One region of the Mycobacterium senriense genome, then DNA from elsewhere that is predicted to be linked to it. Evidence: predicted binding sites of a transcription regulator. Region 1 holds the regulator's gene; the other holds the start of a gene.
What was found. Region 1 encodes HspR, which represses chaperone genes until heat shock. Its sites were predicted from a motif close to ANNTGAGTNNNNNNNACTCANNT; they were not measured.
Positions count from the first base shown of each region.

Region 2: the regulator HspR is predicted to act here: its motif matches at 6,059-6,081, upstream of lon (endopeptidase La).

Region 1 covers NZ_AP024828.1:1,049,718-1,059,435, forward strand. Annotated here, with positions in the region: gene MTY59_RS05115 (DUF3060 domain-containing protein) at 127-570, shown strand; gene MTY59_RS05120 (FAD-binding oxidoreductase) at 603-1,784, shown strand; gene MTY59_RS05125 (aldose 1-epimerase) at 1,787-2,689, shown strand; gene MTY59_RS05130 (heat shock protein transcriptional repressor HspR) at 2,838-3,221, opposite strand; gene dnaJ (molecular chaperone DnaJ) at 3,221-4,399, opposite strand; gene grpE (nucleotide exchange factor GrpE) at 4,450-5,103, opposite strand; gene dnaK (molecular chaperone DnaK) at 5,100-6,962, opposite strand; gene MTY59_RS05150 (LysR family transcriptional regulator) at 7,131-8,036, opposite strand; gene MTY59_RS05155 (aldehyde dehydrogenase family protein) at 8,086-9,609, shown strand; gene MTY59_RS05160 (amidohydrolase family protein) at 9,615-9,718, shown strand, end outside.
Region 2 covers NZ_AP024828.1:4,533,165-4,542,882, forward strand. Annotated here, with positions in the region: gene MTY59_RS21315 (EthD domain-containing protein) at 1-706, opposite strand, end outside; gene MTY59_RS21320 (hydrogen peroxide-inducible genes activator) at 733-1,668, opposite strand; gene MTY59_RS21325 (peroxiredoxin) at 1,770-2,357, shown strand; gene MTY59_RS21330 (alkyl hydroperoxide reductase) at 2,385-2,921, shown strand; gene MTY59_RS21335 (alpha-amylase family glycosyl hydrolase) at 2,944-4,260, shown strand; gene MTY59_RS21340 (DUF1810 domain-containing protein) at 4,270-4,707, opposite strand; gene MTY59_RS21345 (alpha-hydroxy acid oxidase) at 4,726-5,970, shown strand; gene lon (endopeptidase La) at 6,095-8,416, shown strand; gene MTY59_RS21355 (nitroreductase family deazaflavin-dependent oxidoreductase) at 8,658-9,047, shown strand; partial or broken gene MTY59_RS21360 (TfoX/Sxy family protein) at 9,088-9,420, shown strand; gene MTY59_RS21365 (endonuclease) at 9,463-9,718, shown strand, end outside.

The DNA of each region.
Region 1 (9,718 bases):
TCCGTTCAGGTACAAAAGGGTTTGCAAAAATGCTTGTCTGGTTGTTCAACGCCGTCAAGGTTGAGTCTGTTCCGCTCAACTCTATCGAGTTTTGAGCGATACGGCGTACGGGGTACCCCCGTTCCGATGACACAGACGACGCAGCACCCCGACCAGGCCGGCGCCGGGCTCGTCACGACCCCGCGCCGCGCTTCCCCGAGCTTTTGGCTCGCCGCCGTGGCCGCCGGACTGGCGCTCGCGGGGCTGATCGCGGTCGGATTCCACACCGATCTCGCTGGCGGCACCCCCTCGACGACGGTGCCGGAGTCCGGCACGCTGCAGGTCAGCGGGTCCGGCATGACGAAGACGATCCCCTGTCACGCCGGCTACCTGTCGGTAAGCGGACAGAAGAACACCATCACCCTCACCGGGCACTGCACCAGTGTCAGCGTGTCCGGCAGCGGCAACCACATCGCGGTCGACAGCACCGATGCGGTGAGCGCGTCGGGGACAGGCAACATCGTTCTCTATCACTGGGGTTCGCCCAAGGTCGACAACGTCGGGACCACCAACATCGTCCGACAGGGCTGAGTCACCGGCGCCCGAGCCTAGAATCGGGGCCCGTGAGCCTGGAGGACGTCGACGCACTGCGGGTGCTGCGCGACGCCTTCGCACCGGGCGAGTCGGCCTCGATCGGCGATCCCGGTGCGCTCGTCCACCGCGTCTACGACCATTGGTTCGCCCTCGACGGCTCGGTGCGCGATCTGTTCCCGCCCGAAATGGCCGCCCAGCGGCTCGCTTTCGGCCACGCGCTGCACTGGGTGTACGGCGAGCTGGTCGCGCGCCGCGCCCAGGAGCCGGTGGCGTTCCTGGCCCAGCTCGGCCGCGATCACCGCAAATACGGTGTGCTGGCGCCGCATTACGACACCCTGCGGCGTGCGTTGCTGGCGACGCTGCGTACCCAGGTGGGTGCGGCCTGGACCGACGCCGTCGACGCGACGGCCAGGCAGTCGCTGAACCTGATCACCGGGGTGATGAGCGGCGCCGCGGACGCCGAGGAGGGGCCCGCCTGGTGGGACGGCACCGTCGTCGAGCACCTGCGGGTGTCGCGGGATCTGGCCGTGGTCCGGCTGCAGCTCGATCAGCCGATGGACTACCACCCCGGCCAGTACGTCAACGTCCACGTGCCCCAATGCCCGCACCGCTGGCGGTATCTGAGTCCCGCGATTCCGCCCGACCCCGGCGGCGGGATCGAGTTTCACGTCCGCCTGGTTCCCGGCGGCCTGGTCAGCCCCGCGATCGTCAATGAAACCCGCACCGGCGACCGGTGGCGGATGTCGAGCCCCCACGGCGGCCTGCGGGTCGACCGCGAGGGCGGCGACGTGCTGATGGTCGCCGGCAGCACCGGCCTCGCGCCGCTGCGGGCGCTGATCATGGACCTGGCCCGGTTCGCGGTGAACCCGCGGATACATCTGTTCTTCGGCGCCCGCTACCGCTGCGAACTCTACGACCTGCCGACCCTGTGGCAGGTCGCCTCGCACAATCCGTGGCTGTCGGTCTCGCCCGTCTCGGAATACAACAGCGACCCCTCTTGGGCCGCAGACTATCCCGACGTCACACCGCCGCGCGGCCTGCACGTCCATCAGCTCGGGCGGCTGCCCGACGTGGTGACCAAGTACGGCGGCTGGGGCGATCGGCAGATCCTGGTCTGCGGCGGCCCGGCGATGGTCAGCGCCACCAAGGCCGCCCTGATCGCCAAAGGCGCTCCGCCCGAACACATTACACATGACCCGCTATGGAGGTAGCCATGCACGTCGTCACCCTGCACGATCCCTCGTCGCCGGTGGTCGCGCAGTTCATCCCCGAGGCGGGGATGATCGGCACGTCGCTGCGCGACGCCGGTGTCGAGCTGCTGGGCCAGCGCCGCGGCCTGGACGCCTACATCTCGGACGGCAAGACGATGGGCATCCCGATTCTGTATCCGTGGGCAAATCGATTGAGCGAGAACAGCTATACCGCGCAGGACGTCACCGTGACCCTGACGCCGGGAGAAAACGGTGTGCGCGCCGACCCCAACGGGCTACCGATCCACGGCGTCCTGGCCGCCTACCCCGGGTGGCAAGTGACGGCCGAGACGGCCAACGAGCTGACCGCCGAACTGGATTTCGGCGCCGATCCCCGACTGCTGGCCAGCTTCCCGTATCCGCATGTGCTGACGGTGACGGCCGAGCTGGCCGACCGGACGCTGAGGGTCCGGACCACGGTCACCGCGACCGGCGACCGGGCGGTGCCGCTGTGCTTCGGGTTCCACCCCTATCTGCAGCTGCCCGATGCGCCGCGGGCCGACTGGGTCATCGAGACACCGCCGTTGCGGCATCTTGGCCTCGACGAGAAAGGCCTGCCGACGGGCGATTCCGAGCCGGCGCCGGCGCGCGAAGAGGCGTTGGGCGACAAGGCTTTCGACGACGCCTACGACCAGGTGGCCGAGGGGTCGGTGTTCGCGGTATCCGGCGGCGGGCGCCGCATCGAGGTGCACTTCGAACACGGCTACCCGGCGACGCAGATTTTCGCGCCGCCGGTCGACGACCCCGCGAAGGCCATCGTGTGCTTCGAACCCATGACCGCACCGACCGACGCGCTGCGCCGGGGCGGTTACCGCTGCGCGCGGCCGGGCGAGCCGGCGGTCACGCAGTTTTCGATCCGGGTGTGATCCCAGTGACCACTTGTGTCACTGGAGTCGCTGTCTGGTGGTCACTAGGTGCATGCGAAAAGCGCTAGCAGATGCGCTAGCGCTTTCGCGAACTTCGTATGCCTCCGGAGACAGGAACCCCTGGGGCGAAAGTGAAACCGAGCGGGAATTAGCGTCCCCGGCGCGGCTGCCACACCACCAGCGCGGTGCTCTTGGGCACCACGGCCACATCGCGGCGCTGGCTGCCCCGGGTCTGCGCCAGCTCCTCGGTCAACTCCTTGACCCGGGCCTGCAGCGCCTCGACCTGATTGGTCAGCTCGATGATGCGCTTGATGCCGGCGAGGTTGACCCCCTCGTCCTGCGAGAGCCGTTGCACCTCACGCAGCAGGTCGACGTCGTGCTCCGAATACCGCCGTCCCCCACCGGAAGTCCGGCGGGGACTGACCAGGCCGAGGCGGTCATAGGTACGCAGCGTCTGGGCGTGCATGCCGGCCAGCTCGGCGGCCACCGAGATCAAGAAGGTCCGGGCATCCTCTTTGCGGTTCTTGGCCATCAGCGGTTACCCGCCCATCCCGCCCGGGGGTCGAAGCCGCTGGCGCGCTCGGCAGCGGCGTACGCCTCCAGCGCCTCCTGGGCCGCGCCCTCCAAATTGGGTGGCACGGCGACCTTTACGGTCACCAGCAGGTCCCCGTTGCCGCCGCTGCGCTTGGGCACGCCACGTCCACGCACCCGCAGGATGCGGCCGTCGGCGGTGCCCTTGGGCACCCGGACGCCGACCTTGCCGTCCAGCGTGGGTACCGAAATGGTTGAGCCCAAGGCCAACTCGGTGAAGCTGACGGGAACGGTCACCGTGAGGTCGTCGCCGTCGCGTCCGAACACCTTGTCCGGGCGCACGTGCACCGTCACGTACAGGTCACCCGACGGCGCACCGCGCAACCCCGCCTCGCCCTGGCCGGGCAGCCGGATGCGCTGTCCGTCCTCGACGCCCGGCGGGATCCGCACGTTGATGGTGCGGGTGCGGGTGGTGACGCCGGTGCCCTTGCACTCGTCGCAGGGGTGCTCGATGATCGAGCCGCTGCCCCGGCAGTCGGTGCACGGCTCGGAGAAGCCGAACGCGCCCTGGTTGCGGTTGATCACGCCGGAGCCGTTACAGGTGGGACACACCTTCGGGCTGGTGCCCGGCCGCGCCCCACTGCCATGGCAGTTGGTGCACGGAGCCGGGCTGGTCAGCCGCAGCGGCATCGCCACGCCCTTGGCGGCCTCGACGAAATCCAGCTGGGTTTCGGTCTCGAGGTCATTGCCGCGGCGCGGCCGGCTGGGCCGGGCGCCCGCCCCGCGCCCGAACAAGCCGCCGAACAGGTCACCGATGTTGGTGCCGCCGCTTCGGCCGGCGGCATCGAACAAATCGTTGAGGTTGAACTCAGCGCCGTCACCGCCGACGTTGAAGCCGCCGAACCCGCCGCTGTCGAACCGGCGCCCGCCGAAACCACCGCCGGCGAACAGCCTTCGGGTTTCGTCGTATTCCTTGCGCTTGGCCGGATCCGACAAGACGTTGTGCGCCTCGGAGACCGCTTTGAAGCGTTCGCCGGCGGCGGGGTTGTCGGGGTTGGCGTCCGGGTGCAGATCGCGCGCCAACTTGCGGTAGGCGCGTTTGATCTCTTCGGGACTGGCGTCAGAGGAGACGCCCAGCTCCTTATAGAAGTCCTTTTCGACCCATTCACGCTGGGCCATGTCGCGTCACCTCCTCACCTTTCTCTCTTCTGTTGTGCTGATTGTGTGGTCTAGTCACCGGATGTGCCGGGGTTATCGCCCGATTCGGCCGGCTCGGTTGCCCCAGCCGCCGCGGCGGACTCACCGGTAGCGCCCGCCGTATCGCCGTCCTCGTCAACCGTGTCGACGACGCCGACCAGAGCGTGGCGCAGCACCTGCTCACCCAGTTTGTAGCCCTGTCGCATGACGGTGCCGATCACCGGTCGGGAGCCATCGCCTTCGTGCTGAACGGCTTCGTGCAGCACCGGGTCGAAGTCCTCGCCCTCCTCGCCGAACGCCGTCAAGCCAAGGCCGGTCAGCGCGGTCTCCAGCTTGTCGGCCACCGATTTCAGCGGTCCGGATTCCAGATCACCGTGCTTGCGTGCCCGGTCGAGATCGTCGAGCACGCCCAGCAATTGATTGACGACGGCCGCCTTGGCCCGGTCCGCCGCGGCCTGTTGGTCGCGCAGCGCCCGCTTGCGGTAGTTGGCGAAGTCGGCCTGCACCCGTTGCAGATCGGCGGTGAGCTCGGCGACTTTGCCGTCGGGTTGGGTCGCCGTCTCGCCGGCCGGCGCCCCTCCCGGCGTATCGCCGGGAGGGGGGACCTGCCGTACTTCACCGGTCTCAGGATCGATTCGCCGCTTGTCGGTGACCGTCACCTGTTCCTGTGGGTTGCTTTCCGTCACTTGGACTCCCGGTCATCGTCGACCACCTCCGCGTCCACGACGTCGTCAGCGGACCCCGCCGGGCCGCCGGCCGCGCCGCCACCGGGCTGCTCACCGGAGGCCTGGGTGGCCTCGTAGATCGCCTGACCGAGCGCCTGGGACTCCTGGCCCAGTTTCTCCATCGCCGCCTTGATCGCGGCGATGTCGGTGCCGCCCAGGGCCGCCTTGGCCTCGGCGATCGCGGCGTCGACCTTGGACAGGGTGTCCTCGGGGACCTTCGAGCCGCCCTCGGCCTCGCGCTGATCCTTGACGAACTTCTCCGTCTGGTAGACCAGCGATTCGGCCTGGTTGCGGACGTCGGCCTCTTCGCGACGCTGACGATCCTCCTCGGCGTGCGCCTCGGCGTCCTTGATCATCCGATCGATCTCCTCCTTGGACAGGCCGGAGCCCTCCTGGATTTTGATCGTGTTCTCCTTGCCGGTGCCCTTGTCCTTGGCCGTGACGTGCACGATGCCGTTGGCGTCGATGTCGAAGGTGACCTCGATCTGCGGGACGCCGCGCGGAGCCGGCGGGATGCCGGTCAACTCGAAGGAGCCGAGCAGCTTGTTGTGCGAAGCGATTTCGCGCTCACCCTGGAACACCTGGATCTGCACCGACGGCTGGTTGTCGTCGGCCGTGGTGAAGGTCTCCGACCGCTTGGTGGGGATGGTGGTGTTGCGCTCGATGAGCTTGGTCATCACGCCGCCCTTGGTCTCGATACCCAGGCTCAGCGGCGTAACATCAAGCAGCAGAACGTCTTTCACCTCACCCTTGAGGACACCCGCCTGCAGTGCGGCACCTACGGCCACGACCTCGTCGGGGTTGACGCCCTTGTTGGGCTCCTTGCCTCCGGTGAGCTCCTTGACCAGTTCGGTCACCGCGGGCATGCGGGTGGAACCACCCACCAGAACGACGTGGTCGATTTCGGAGACCGAGATACCGGCGTCCTTGATCACGGACTGGAAGGGCTTGCGGGTGCGGTCCAGCAGATCCTGTGTGATGCGCTGGAATTCGGCGCGGGTCAGCTGCTCGTCGAGGAACAGCGGGTTCTTGTCCGCGTCGACGGTGATGTAGGGCAGGTTGATCGAGGTGCTCTGCGAACTCGAGAGCTCGATCTTGGCCTTCTCGGCGGCCTCACGCAGCCGCTGCATCGCCATCTTGTCCTTGGTCAGGTCAATTCCGCTGGTGCCCTTGAACTTGTCGACCAGCCACTCGACGACGCGGTCGTCCCAGTCGTCCCCACCGAGGTGGTTGTCACCACTGGTGGCGCGGACCTCGACCACACCCTCGCCGATCTCGAGCAGCGACACGTCGAACGTACCGCCACCGAGGTCGAAGACCAGGATGGTCTGTTCCTTCTCGCCCTTGTCCAGGCCGTAGGCCAGCGCGGCCGCGGTCGGCTCGTTGACGATGCGCAGCACGTTCAGGCCGGCGATCTGGCCGGCTTCCTTGGTTGCCTGACGCTGGGCGTCGTTGAAGTACGCCGGCACGGTGACGACCGCGTCGGTGACGTCCTCACCCAGATACGCCTCGGCGTCGCGCTTCAGCTTCATCAGCACGCGGGCGCTGATCTCCTGAGCGGTGTATTTCTTGTCATCGATCTCGATGGACCAGTCGGTGCCCATGTGCCGCTTGACCGAACGGATGGTGCGGTCGACGTTGGTGACCGCCTGGTTCTTGGCGGGCTGCCCGACGAGCACCTCACCGTTGCGCGCGAACGCGACGATGGACGGCGTGGTCCGCGAACCCTCGGAGTTGGCGACGACGACCGGGTCACCGCCCTCGAGGACTGCGACGACGGAGTTGGTGGTCCCGAGGTCGATACCGACCGCACGAGCCATAGTGATTCCTCCTGAATGTGTAGAGCTTGTTTGGTGCCACTATGCTGAGTGAACCAGGCTCAAGCCTGCCCTTTAGGCCGGTGGGCTGTCAACCCAGTATTGAGTGTGGTTCGCTCAACTTGTCGATCATGTTAACGGCGGTTGGTCCCGCCTTGTTCCCCGGGGTGGCTAGATATTCGAGGCCTCGCCGGCAACTTCCTCGATCAGCGCGAGCAGCGCCTGGGTGGCCGCGCTCGCCTGCCGGGTGGCCGAGGTCGCGACATAGAGCCGCCACAGCAGGTCAGGCCCGGTGATCCGGACGCTGACCAAGCCCGAGCTGTCGATGCCCTCGAGGATGGACCAGCTCAGAAAACCGATCCCCAGCCCCTTGCGGATGCAGGTCGCCGCGGTGCCGATGTCGGCAACCTCCACCGCGACGGTCCGCTCGACACCCGCGGCCGCGAACGCGTTGTCGACCACGGCGCGGTTGCCGTATCCCGGCGGCCCGTCGACGAACGACATGCCCGCCAAATCGGCCAGCGAAACCGCCTTGCGCCGGGCCAGCGGGTGCTCGGCGGGGACGACCAGCAGCAGGGGCACCGAGGCGACGAGCCGGGTGTTCAGGTCAGCCGGGGGCGGACCGGTGAAGACCAGGAAGGCGACGTCGAGGTCGCCGTCGCGCAGCTGACCGGCCAGACCGGCCGACCCGGCGCTGGCCGCGCGCAGGTGAACCACGACTTCGGGATGGCGGGCGTGCAGCTCGGCGAGTACGGTCGGCACGTCGATGACGCTGACCGACGTCAACGTCCCGACCGTGACGGTGCCGCGCACGGTGCCCCGGGCCGCGCCGACCGCGTCCTTGGCCGCGCGGACGGCGTCGAGGGTGGCCCGGGCGTGGGGCCGCAGCGCTTCGCCGGCGGGGCTCAGTGCCACGCCGGCCGCGCCCCGGACGAACAGTTCGGCGCCCAGTTCGCGTTCGAGCGCCTTGATGGTGGCCGACACCCCGGACTGCACGACCTGCAGGCGCTTGGCCGCCGCCGTGAAGCTCCGGCCGTCCGCGACGGCCAGAAAGTACTCGAGGTGGCGAAGCTCCATATCCGCGATTATCACCGCAGATGATGGCAACCATCAGAAGATATCGTTGGTGCTGATCACGGCGCTGGGCATACCGTGGCAAATGCTCATGGATCAGCACGCCCCCACCGAGATCAGCACCCGCTGGTCGTCGGCGTCCGCCGACGACAGGTTCGTCGTGGAAAACCCCGCCACCGGCCAGATCGTCACCGTCGTGCAAGGGGCCGGTACCGAGCAGGTCGACCAGGCCGTGCGGGCCGCGCACGCCGCGCACCTGATTTGGAAGCAACGCCCGGCCCGCGAACGCGGCCGCTACCTCCGGCGGATCGCCGACGTCATCCGCGCACACGCCGACGAAATCGCCGCCCTCGAGTCGCGGGAAATGGGCAAGCCGATCAGCCAGGCGCGCGGCTTCGACGTCGAAGCCGCGATCGGGATCTTCGAATACTTCGCCGGCATGGTCGAGGTGCTGCCGAGCCAGGCGCGCGACTACGGCCCGGTTTTCGACGTGACCACGCTGGAGCCCTACGGCGTGATCGCCGGCATCGTGCCCTTCAACTGGCCGCCGATCCACACCGCCGGAAAAGTCGCGCCCGCGCTGGCCGTCGGCAACGCCGTGGTGCTGAAACCCCCGGAGCAGACGCCCACGGTGGTGCTGCGACTGGTCGAACTGATCCAGTCGGTGCTACCCGATCCGGTGGTGCACGCCGTGCCCGGTGGGGGTCAGGTGGGCGCCGCGCTGGCCGAGCATCAACTGGTGGGCAAGATCTCCTTCACCGGATCGCCACTCACCGGTTCGGCCGTGCTGCGCACGGCGGCCGGAAACCTGACGCCGGCGCTGATGGAGTTGGGCGGAAAGAACCCGTTGCTGGTGTTCGACGACGCCGACCTGCACGAGGCGCTGCTGGCCGCCATCGACGGCGGCTTCTTCAACCAGGGTGAGGCGTGCACCGCGGCGTCGCGAATCCTGGTGCAGGACAACGTCTATGCGGAGTTCGAAGAGAAGCTGTGCGTCGCGGTGCGCCGGCTACGGGTGGGCGACGGCGCCGACCCCGCCACCGACGTGGGCCCGCTGGTCACCCGGGCCCAGCGCAAGCAGGTGCTGGAATACCTCGACATCGGCGTGGCCGAAGGCGCCCGCATCGCCGCCCAGGCGCCGCTGCCGCAGGATCCCCGGCTCGCGGACGGCTACTACGTCGCACCGACCGTACTGACCGGCGTCACACCTGACATGCGGGTGGCCCAGGAGGAGATCTTCGGCCCGGTGGTCGCCCTGATCCGGTTCAGCGACGAGGCCGAAGCGGTCCGCATCGCCAACGGCACCCCGTACGGGCTGGTCGCCGCGGTGTTCACCGCCGACGGCGACCGGGCGTTGCGGGTGAGCCGGCAGATCCGGGCCGGGGCCGTCTTCGTCAACAACTACGCACGGGTGGCCATCGGCAGCGGATTCGGGGGCGTCGGCCACAGCGGGTTCGGACGCGAGCACGCGCAGGAGACGCTGGCCGAATACGGCTACACCAAAACCATTCGCCTGGCCGCCGACCGCGACGAGCTGCCGTACTGGAACGCCGCCACCCGAGTCCTCGAAGGATAGATCAGATGCGTGTCATCGCGCTCGAAGAGCACTACGCCACAATGGAATTCCTGCAAGGCCCGGGCACCTGGCTGGCGTCGCGACCCGGGATCGTGGAACCGGCCAGCGA
Region 2 (9,718 bases), 2.3 Mb from region 1:
TCCTCACTTCCCGGAAAGGTGTCTCGAACACGTAGCGGCTGGTCGGCACCGTGTCGATGTTCTCGTTGGCGCCGAATGCGGTTGTGCTGGCAACCATCCGGCCCAGCCGGTCCTGTAGCTCCTTGTCATCGGCGGCTCCGAAGAACGTGTGGAGGTCGGTGATGGCCTCGATCGGGAACAACTCCTCGACGATGCCCGCGATTCCCGGCGCATCCGGGGTAAGCGCCCGTACCACCCAATTCTGGGTGTAGCCGAACGTCGACTGCGTTTCGATGGCCACCGAGGTGTGGTCGCGTTGCCAACGGTTCAGCCACGTTGCCTGGTCCATGTCGGCGGGCCGGCGCAGCAGTGCGATGTTGGCCAAGCCCGGTGTGCGAGAACCGGCTTCGACGGCGGGCGCACTCAACGGGACCGACTCGGTCACCAGGTAAGCGGCCAGCTGCTCACATTCCTGGGCGAGGAATTTGAGTGCCGCCGTCGTCTGGTCGCCGTAGCACTGCTGGGTCCACATGCTCACCACGGCGGCCACCGGTGGGTCCAAGGTTGTCAGTGTCATCAGCGAGTGGCGCACGGTGCTGTCACGAACGTTCAACTGCAGCCCGGCGACGCCCAGTTGCAGCAGCGCGTCGGCGACGTGGCCCCGTTGCCGGGCGCACCACGCGTCGTCCGGCTCGGCACGCATCAGCACAGCGATGACCTTCTCCATACGCAGAACTTACAGTCGCCGGCCGGCTATTTGACCAGCCGGACCTGGTGCTGGCTGCCGATCAACCGGCCGATGAGCGCGGCCAGCCGGCGATAGGACTCGTCGCGTCCGCTCGACGAGCGGAAAACCAAACCGATCCGCCGCCCCGGGCGCGGTGCCGCGAACTGCGCGAGGCCCAGACGGCTTCGGGACGCCTCGACCGGCACCGCGCTCTGGGGTATGAGCGTGACGCCCAGACCGCCGGTCACACATTGCACCGCGGTCGCCAATGACGCGGCCCGGGTGTTGGCCAGCTCCGCCCGCACACCCGCCTTGTGGCAGACGTCGAGTGCCTGATCGCGCAGGCAATGTCCCTCATCCAGCAACAGCAGCGGCAGGTCGGCCAGGGCGGTGGCCGGCACCCGGCGCTTGCCCGCCAGCGGATGGCCCGGAGGCAGGGCGAGCACGAAATCCTCGTCATAGATCGGGATCGCGGTGACGCCTGCGCCCTCGGCGGGCAAGGCGATCAGGGCCGCGTCCAGGGCGCCCTCGCGCAACACCGCCAACAGGCGCTCGGTCTGGTCTTCGGTCACCCGCAGCGTGAGCCCCGGCAGCTCCTCGACGACGCCGGCCAGCACGGTCGGCAGCACATAGGGCGCCACCGTGGGTATCAGCCCCAGCCGAATGCCTGCCCGCAGCGGGTCCGACGAGCCCGCGGCCGCGGCGCTGAATGCATCCGCCGCCTCGACGACGGCCTGGGCGCGCGCCAGCAGCTGGGCTCCTTCCGCTGTCAAGAAGACACGCCGGGTGGAGCGCTCAACGAGCTGGGTGCCCAGCCCGGCTTCCAGCGCCGCCAGTGCCTGCGACAACGTCGACTGGCTTACGCCGAGAAACGTTGCAGCGCTGCTGAATTGGCGCTTCTCGGCGACTGCGACGAACGCGCGCAGGCCGGCAATAGTGGGCTGATAACTCTTATCGGGCATGCCTATAAGTCTAGTGGGAAATATCACCTTTACTTCAACTAGGGTACGCGGCAGCATGGTGAAGGAAAGCTAATCTTGAGTAAATCCAAAAAAGGAGCGACATGCCTCTGCTGACCATCGGCGACCAGTTCCCCGCCTACGAGCTCACTGCGTTGATCGCGGGCGATCTGTCCAAGGTCGACGCCAAGCAGCCTGAGGACTACTTCACCACCGTCACCAACGAGGACCACGCCGGCAAGTGGCGCGTGGTGTTCTTCTGGCCGAAGGACTTCACCTTCGTATGCCCCACCGAGATTGCCGCGTTCGGCAAGCTCAACGACGAGTTCGAAGACCGCGACGCGCAGGTGCTGGGTGTCTCGATCGACAGCGAGTTCGTGCACTTCAACTGGCGTGCCCAGCACGAGGACCTGAAGAAGCTGCCCTTCCCGATGCTCTCGGACATCAAGCGGGAGCTCAGCCTGGGCACCGGTGTGCTCAACGCCGACGGCGTGGCCGACCGGGCGACCTTCCTCGTCGACCCGAACAACGAGATCCAGTTCGTTTCGGTCACCGCGGGTTCCGTGGGCCGCAACGTCGAAGAGGTGCTGCGCGTCCTCGACGCCCTGCAGTCCGACGAGCTGTGCGCCTGCAACTGGCGTAAGGGTGACCCGACGCTGGACGCCACCGAGCTGCTCAAGCAGTCGGCCTGATCGCATAAGGTCGGATTGGGAGGCGAGATGAGCGTAGAAAACCTCAAGGAAGCGCTACCGGAGTACGCCAAGGATCTCAAGCTCAACCTGGGCTCGATCACCCGCACCACCGAGCTCAACGAGGAGCAGCTGTGGGGCACGTTGCTGGCCAGCGCCGCAGCGACCCGGAATACGCAGGTGCTCAACGAGATTGGATCCGAGGCGGCCGACATCCTGTCCGCCGAGGCATACAACGCGGCGCTGGGAGCCGCCTCGATCATGGGCATGAACAACGTGTTCTACCGTGGCCGCGGCTTCCTGGACGGCAAGTACGACGACCTGCGCGCGGGGTTGCGGATGAACATCATCGCCAATCCGGGCGTGGACAAGGTGAACTTCGAACTGTGGTCGTTCGCGGTGTCGTCGATCAACGGATGCCCGGACTGCGTGGCCGCCCACGAGCACACGCTGCGCGAAGCCGGGGTCAGCCGGGAAACCATCCAGGAGGCGTTGAAGACCGCGGCGATCGTTTCCGGCGTGGCACAAGCGATCATCGCGTCCCAGACGCTGGCGACCGTCGGCTGATCGCGCCGCCGTGTCCAATGCCGTGAGGGGACCCGCCTGGGTCCAGCACGCCATCTGGTGGCAGGTCTACCCGCTGGGGTTCGTGGGAGCATTCCCCGCACCGCAGTCAAACGAGCCGCCGCAACCGGAGCAACACCGGTTGCGGCGGCTCGTCGACTGGTTGGACCATGCCATCGAACTCGGGGCGTCCGGCATCGCGTTGGGACCCGTCTTCGCCTCGCGCACACACGGTTACGACACAACCGACCATTACCGCATCGATCCGCGGTTGGGTGATGACGCCGACTTCGACCAGCTGGTGGCCGAGGCACATAGCCGCGGACTGCGCGTGCTGCTCGACGGCGTGTTCAATCACGTCGGGGAGGATTTCGCACGCTATCGCGCGGCGGCCGACGACGACGCGGCCGCACGCTGGTTTCGCGGGCGCCCCGGCCGCTTTCACACCTTCGAGGGCCACTCCGGGCTGATCACCCTCAACCACGACAACCCCGAGGTCGCCGACTACACCGTCGACGTGATGGCGCACTGGTTGGGGCGGGGCGCTGACGGCTGGCGACTCGATGCGGCTTACGCCGTGCCGCAACACTTCTGGGCCTCGACGCTGCCGAGGGTGCGCGAACGCTACCCGGACGCCTGGTTCGTCGGCGAACTCATCCACGGCGACTACGCCGCCGTCGTGCAAGCCGCCACCTTCGACTCGGCCACGCAATACGAGCTGTGGAAGGCGATCTGGAGCAGCCTCAACGACGGCAACTTCTTCGAACTCGATTGGGCGCTGCAGCGCCACAACGACTTGCTGACCTGCTTCTCGCCGTTGACGTTCATCGGCAACCACGACGTCACCCGCATCGTCAGCCGGTTGGACTCCGCCGGGCACGTGGCCCACGCGCTGGTGCTGCTGTTGACCATCGGCGGTGTGCCCAGCGTGTACGCCGGCGACGAGCTCGGCTTCCGTGGTGTGAAGGAAGAACGGTACGGCGGTGACGATGCGGTGCGACCCGAGTTCGGCTCTCCCCCACTGCAACTGGATGACTTCGGTGTCGACACCTGGCGGTTGCACCAGTATCTGGTCGGGTTGCGTCGCCTCTACCCCTGGCTGCATGCGGCGTCCACCAGCGCACGGCTGCTGGAAAACCGGCACTACGTGTACGAGACCCGCAACGGCGACGATGCGCTGCTGGTGGTGCTCAACATCGACGACGAACCGCTGCGCGTTTCGCTGCCGAAGCTGGGCACGGCCCGCGCGCAGGTGATCGCCGGATCGGCGGCACCGCCGCCCGAGGTCGTCGACACCGTCATCGTCGAGGCCGGGGGCTGGCGGATCCTGAGCCCGGCCTAAGGCCGGGGTTCAGGCCGTCGGCAGCCGCTCTAGGGTCAGCGGGTCCAGGCGGCCGTCGTAATACTTGTCGAGCACCGCGACGAAGTCCTGGTTGTCGTCGGTGGCGCGGGCGAACAGCGTCATGGACGAGCACAGCTTGAGGTCGTCCGGCGAGCCGAAAATCTGGCCGATCGAGCGCCCCTGCACGGCGGTGACCAGCCGGGAGCACTCACGCAACCGCGGGCCCAGCAGCTCATGGTCCAGGTATGCGCCGGCTTCCTCGAGTGAGGCGATGCCGAACCGGACCGCCATGGCGCTGCCGCCGAGCCCGCGCAGTTGCGGGAAGACGAACCACATCCAGTGACTGCGTTTTCGGCCGGCCCGCAGCTCGGCCACGACGTCGCCGTACACCGGCTCCTGTGCGTCCACAAATCGTTTGAGACCGAACGGGTCGCCTGCCGATTCCATATGACTACGGTTGCACATATGGCAGTCCGACGACGAGTGCCCAAAGTGCGCGACCTCACGCCCCTGCTGCAATTCAAGCGGCCGAGGTTCAACGCGACCAGGCGCCGGCTCGAGGCCGCCTACACCATCGAGGATCTGCGGGCGATCGCCAAACGGCGCACCCCCAGGGCGGCATTCGACTACACCGACGGCGCCGCCGAGGACGAGTTGTCCATCCGACGTGCGCGACAAGCGTTCCGCGACATCGAATTTCATCCGACAATCCTGCGCGACGTCTCCCAAGTCACCGCCGGCTGGAACGTCCTGGGCCAGCCGGTCGCGTTGCCGTTCGCGGTCGCGCCCACCGGTTTCACCCGATTGATGCACACCGAGGGCGAGATCGCCGGCGCGCAAGCGGCGGCCCGGGCGGGCATCCCGTTTTCCCTGTCCACGCTGGGCACCTGCGCGATCGAAGATCTGGTCACCGCCGTCCCGCAGGGCCGAAAGTGGTTCCAGCTCTACATGTGGCGCGATCGCGAGCGCTCGATGACGCTGGTGAAGCGCGCCGCCGCCGCGGGATTCGACACATTGCTGGCCACCGTCGACGTTCCCGTCTCCGGTGCCCGGCTGCGCGATAACCGCAACGGCATGACGATCCCGCCGACGCTGACGCTGCGCACCGTGCTCGACGCGGTGCCACACCCGAAATGGTGGTTCGATCTGCTGACCACCGAGCCGCTGGCATTCGCCTCGCTGGATCGCTGGCCGGGCACGGTCGCCGAATACCTCAGTACCATGTTCGATCCCAGCCTCACCTTCGACGACCTGGAGTGGATCAAGGCGCAGTGGCCCGGCAAGCTCGTGGTGAAAGGGATTCAGACACTCGAGGATGCGCGCGCCGTCGTCGACCGCGGCGTCGACGGCATTGTGTTGTCCAATCATGGCGGGCGCCAATTGGACCGGGCTCCGGTCCCCTTCCACCTGCTGCCCACGGTCGCGCGCGAAGTCGGCAATCACACCGAGATCCTGGTCGACACCGGCATCATGTCCGGCGCCGACATCGTCGCCGCGATCGCGCTGGGCGCCCACTGCACGCTGGTCGGGCGGGCCTACCTGTACGGCCTGATGGCCGGCGGCGAGGCCGGGGTGAGCCGCGCGATCGAGATCCTTCGCAGCGGAATTCTGCGGACCATGGCGTTACTCGGCGTCACCTGTCTCGAAGAGTTGTCGCCCACCCACGTAACGCAGCTGCAGCGGTTGGGGCCGGTCGAGCCGCCAGTGTGAAGCCAACCGCACACTCGCTGCCCGATGTGAGGCTGGCCGCACACTCGTGACGGCCAGGCGTCGCCGGGAACAAACCGTGGCCGGGCTGGGTTAAGCGCATCAGACTCAACTTTTGGAGGATTTGATGGCTGAAGCCAAGTCGGTGCCGGTGCTGTTTGTCACTGACACCATCGTGCTGCCCGGAATGGTGGTGCCGATCGCCCTGGACGACGCCGCCCGCGCGGCGATCGACGCCGCTCAGGCGAGCGAATCGGGACAGCTGCTGATCGCCCCCCGGCTCGAGGACCGCTACCCCTCACACGGCGTGATCGCCAAGATCCTGCAGGTCGGACGCATCGCCGGCGGCGGCACCGCCGCGGTGGTGCGCGGCGAGCGCAGGGCCCAGATCGGGGCGGGCGCGTCCGGACCCGGCGCGGCGCTGTGGGTCGAGGTGACCGAGGTCCCCGAGGCCGAGACGACCGACGAGATCAAGGCCATGACGGCGGAGTACAAGAAGCTGCTGCTGGCCATGCTGCAACGGCGCGAGGCCTGGGAGATCATCGACTACGTCAATCGGCTGACCGACCCGTCGGCGTTGGCCGACACCTCCGGTTACGCGTCCTACCTGACCAACGCGCAGAAGCGGCAGCTGCTGGAGACCGTCGATGTCGCCGAGCGGTTGCGCGTGCTGATCGATTGGACCAGCGACCATCTCGCCGAAGTGGAGGTCAGCGACAAGATCGCCGAGGACGTGCGCGAGGGCATGGAGAAGACGCAGAAGGAGTTCCTGCTGCGCCAACAGCTCGCCGCCATCCGCAAGGAACTGGGCGAGGGCGAACCCGACGGTTCGGACGACTACCGCGCCCGCGTGGAGGCGGCAGAGCTGCCCGAAAAGGTGCGCGAAGCCGCCATGCGTGAGGTCGGCAAGCTGGAACGCTCCAGCGACCAGAGCCCGGAAAGCGGCTGGATCCGCACCTGGCTGGACACCGTGCTCGACCTGCCCTGGAACGTCAAGAGCGAGGACTCGACGGATCTGCAGGCCGCGCGCGAGATCCTGGACGCCGACCACCACGGGCTGGACGACGTCAAGGACCGCATCGTCGAATACCTGGCCGTGCGCGCGCGCCGCGCGCAGCGCGGGCTGCAGGTGGTCGGCGGCCGCGGCTCCGGTGCGGTGATGGTGCTGGCCGGCCCTCCCGGCGTCGGTAAGACATCGCTGGGCGAGAGCGTGGCCCGGGCGTTGGGCCGCAAGTTCGTTCGCGTCGCCCTGGGCGGTGTGCGCGACGAGGCCGAGATCCGCGGGCACCGGCGCACCTACGTCGGCGCGCTGCCGGGCCGCATCGTGCGTGCGATCGGCGAGGCCGGGTCGATGAATCCCGTTGTGCTGCTAGACGAAATCGACAAGGTCGGTTCCGACTACCGCGGCGACCCGAGCGCGGCGCTGCTCGAGGTGCTGGACCCCGCGCAGAACCACACATTCCGGGATCACTACCTGGATTTGGACCTGGATCTGTCCGACGTGGTGTTCCTGGCCACCGCCAACGTGATCGAGAACATCCCGTCGGCGTTGCTGGACCGCATGGAGCTGGTGCAGATCGACGGCTACACCGAGGACGACAAGGTCGCCATCGCGCGTGACTACCTGCTGCCCCGGCAGCGGGAGCGCGCGGCGCTGACCGAGGACGAGGTCGCGGTGACAGACGCCGCGTTGCGCAAGATCGCCGCCGACTACACCCGCGAGCCGGGAGTGCGGCAGTTCGAACGACTGCTGGCCAAGGCGCTGCGCAAGGCGACCACCAAGCTGGCCGCCGACCCGGCGCCGCTGTCCATCGACGAGCCGGATCTCGTTGACTACCTGGGTCGTCCGCGGTTCATGCCGGAATCGGCCGAACGCACGGCGGTGCCGGGCGTAGCCACCGGCCTGGCCGTGACGGGCCTTGGCGGCGACGTGCTCTACATCGAGGCCGGCGCAACCGACGGTGAGCCGGGTCTGCAACTGACCGGTCAGCTGGGTGACGTGATGAAGGAGTCGGCGCAGATTGCGCTGTCCTACGTGCGTTCCCACGCTGCCGAGCTGGGTGTCGACCCCGAGGCGCTGGACCGGCGCATCCACGTGCACGTGCCCGCGGGTGCGGTGCCCAAGGACGGCCCGTCGGCCGGTGTCACCATGGTCACCGCGCTGGTGTCGATGGCGACCGGACGCCAGGTTCGCTCCGACGTCGGGATGACCGGCGAGGTCACGCTGAACGGCCGCGTGCTGCCCATCGGTGGCGTCAAGCAGAAGTTGCTCGCGGCCCAACGTGCCGGTCTGTCAACGGTTTTCATCCCGGCGCGCAACGAGCCCGACCTGGATGACGTGCCGGCCGAGGTGCTCGACACGCTGGACGTGCGGCCCATGACCGATGTCGCCGAGATCGTGGCGCAGGCGCTGGAACCGGCGGCCAACGCCGCCACGGCGGCGGCCTGACGCCGATTGAACCCAGGTTCAGCCGTTGCTGACGCCGCGCCCCGGCGGATGCCGAGAGGGTTTCGGTCTCCCCGGGGCGGGGCCAACCGGGCGACTACCCGGGCGTATTTGACCCGGACGTAAACCAGTGGGCGTTTTCCCTGCCCGGTGGTCAATTCGTCGCCTACGTGACGTAGTACCGCACAACGAGACGGCCGCCGCGCATGCGGCGGCCGTTCCCGTTGCGGCAGAATCGCGGGGTATGAGTGACTTCGCGAAACTGAAACGGCAAGTCGTCCATCGCGTTCAACGGCTGGTGGTCAACCCGGTGGGTCGTCAGTTGCCCATGACCATGTTGGAAACCACCGGCCGCAAGAGCGGACAACCCCGGCGCACCGCGGTGGGCGGGCGCGTGGTGGGCAACCAGTTCTGGATGGTCTCCGAGCACGGCGAGCACTCGGACTATGTCCGCAACATCAAAGCCGATCCCGCCGTCCGCGTGCGGGTCGGCGGCCGGTGGCGCAACGGCACCGCGCACCTGCTGCCCGACGACGACGCCGTGCAGCGGCTGGGCAACCTGCCGCGACTGAACAGTGCGGTGGTGCGCCTGATGGGCAGCGACCTGCTGACAATCCGCGTCGATCTGGACTGACGCGGCCACACATGTCGGGCCGCGGGATTAGGGTCGCAACATGGCCTACGACGAAGACCTGGCCAACCGGATCCGCGAACTCGTGGGCACCGAATCGGGCGTCGAGGAAAAGCGCATGTTCGGCGGCCTGGCATTTCTGATCAACGGCAACATGTCGGTGGCCGTCAGCGGGCAGGGCGGGCTGCTGGTGCGGGTGCCGCCGCAGGACACCGACAAGCTCGTCGAGCGTGCGCACGTCAGCCCGATGGTGATGGCCGGGCGGGAAGCCCGCGGCTGACTGCGCGTTGCAGCCGGCGGCGTGCAAACCAAACGCCAGCTTGACAGTTGGGTCGCCCGCGGAGTCGGTTACGCGCGCAGCCTGCCGCCCAAATAGCGGGTCCGTTTGTTCGCGCAGGGCGCGGGTACGCGGGTGCGTATGGACAAGCGGGTGCGACGACTGCTCGACGTTGCCGGCACGACGTACGCCGCGCAGGCGCGTATCACGATGAGCGACAAGCCGATGCCGCTGTTCCAGCTTTTGGTGCTGTGCATGCTGGCCAGCAAGCCGATCGATGCGGGCATCGCCATGGCCGCCGCGCGTGAACTGTTCAAAGCCGGCCTACGGACACCCAAGGCCGTGCAGCAGGCGGACCGGCAGACCATGATCGACGCGTTCGGACGCGCGCACTATG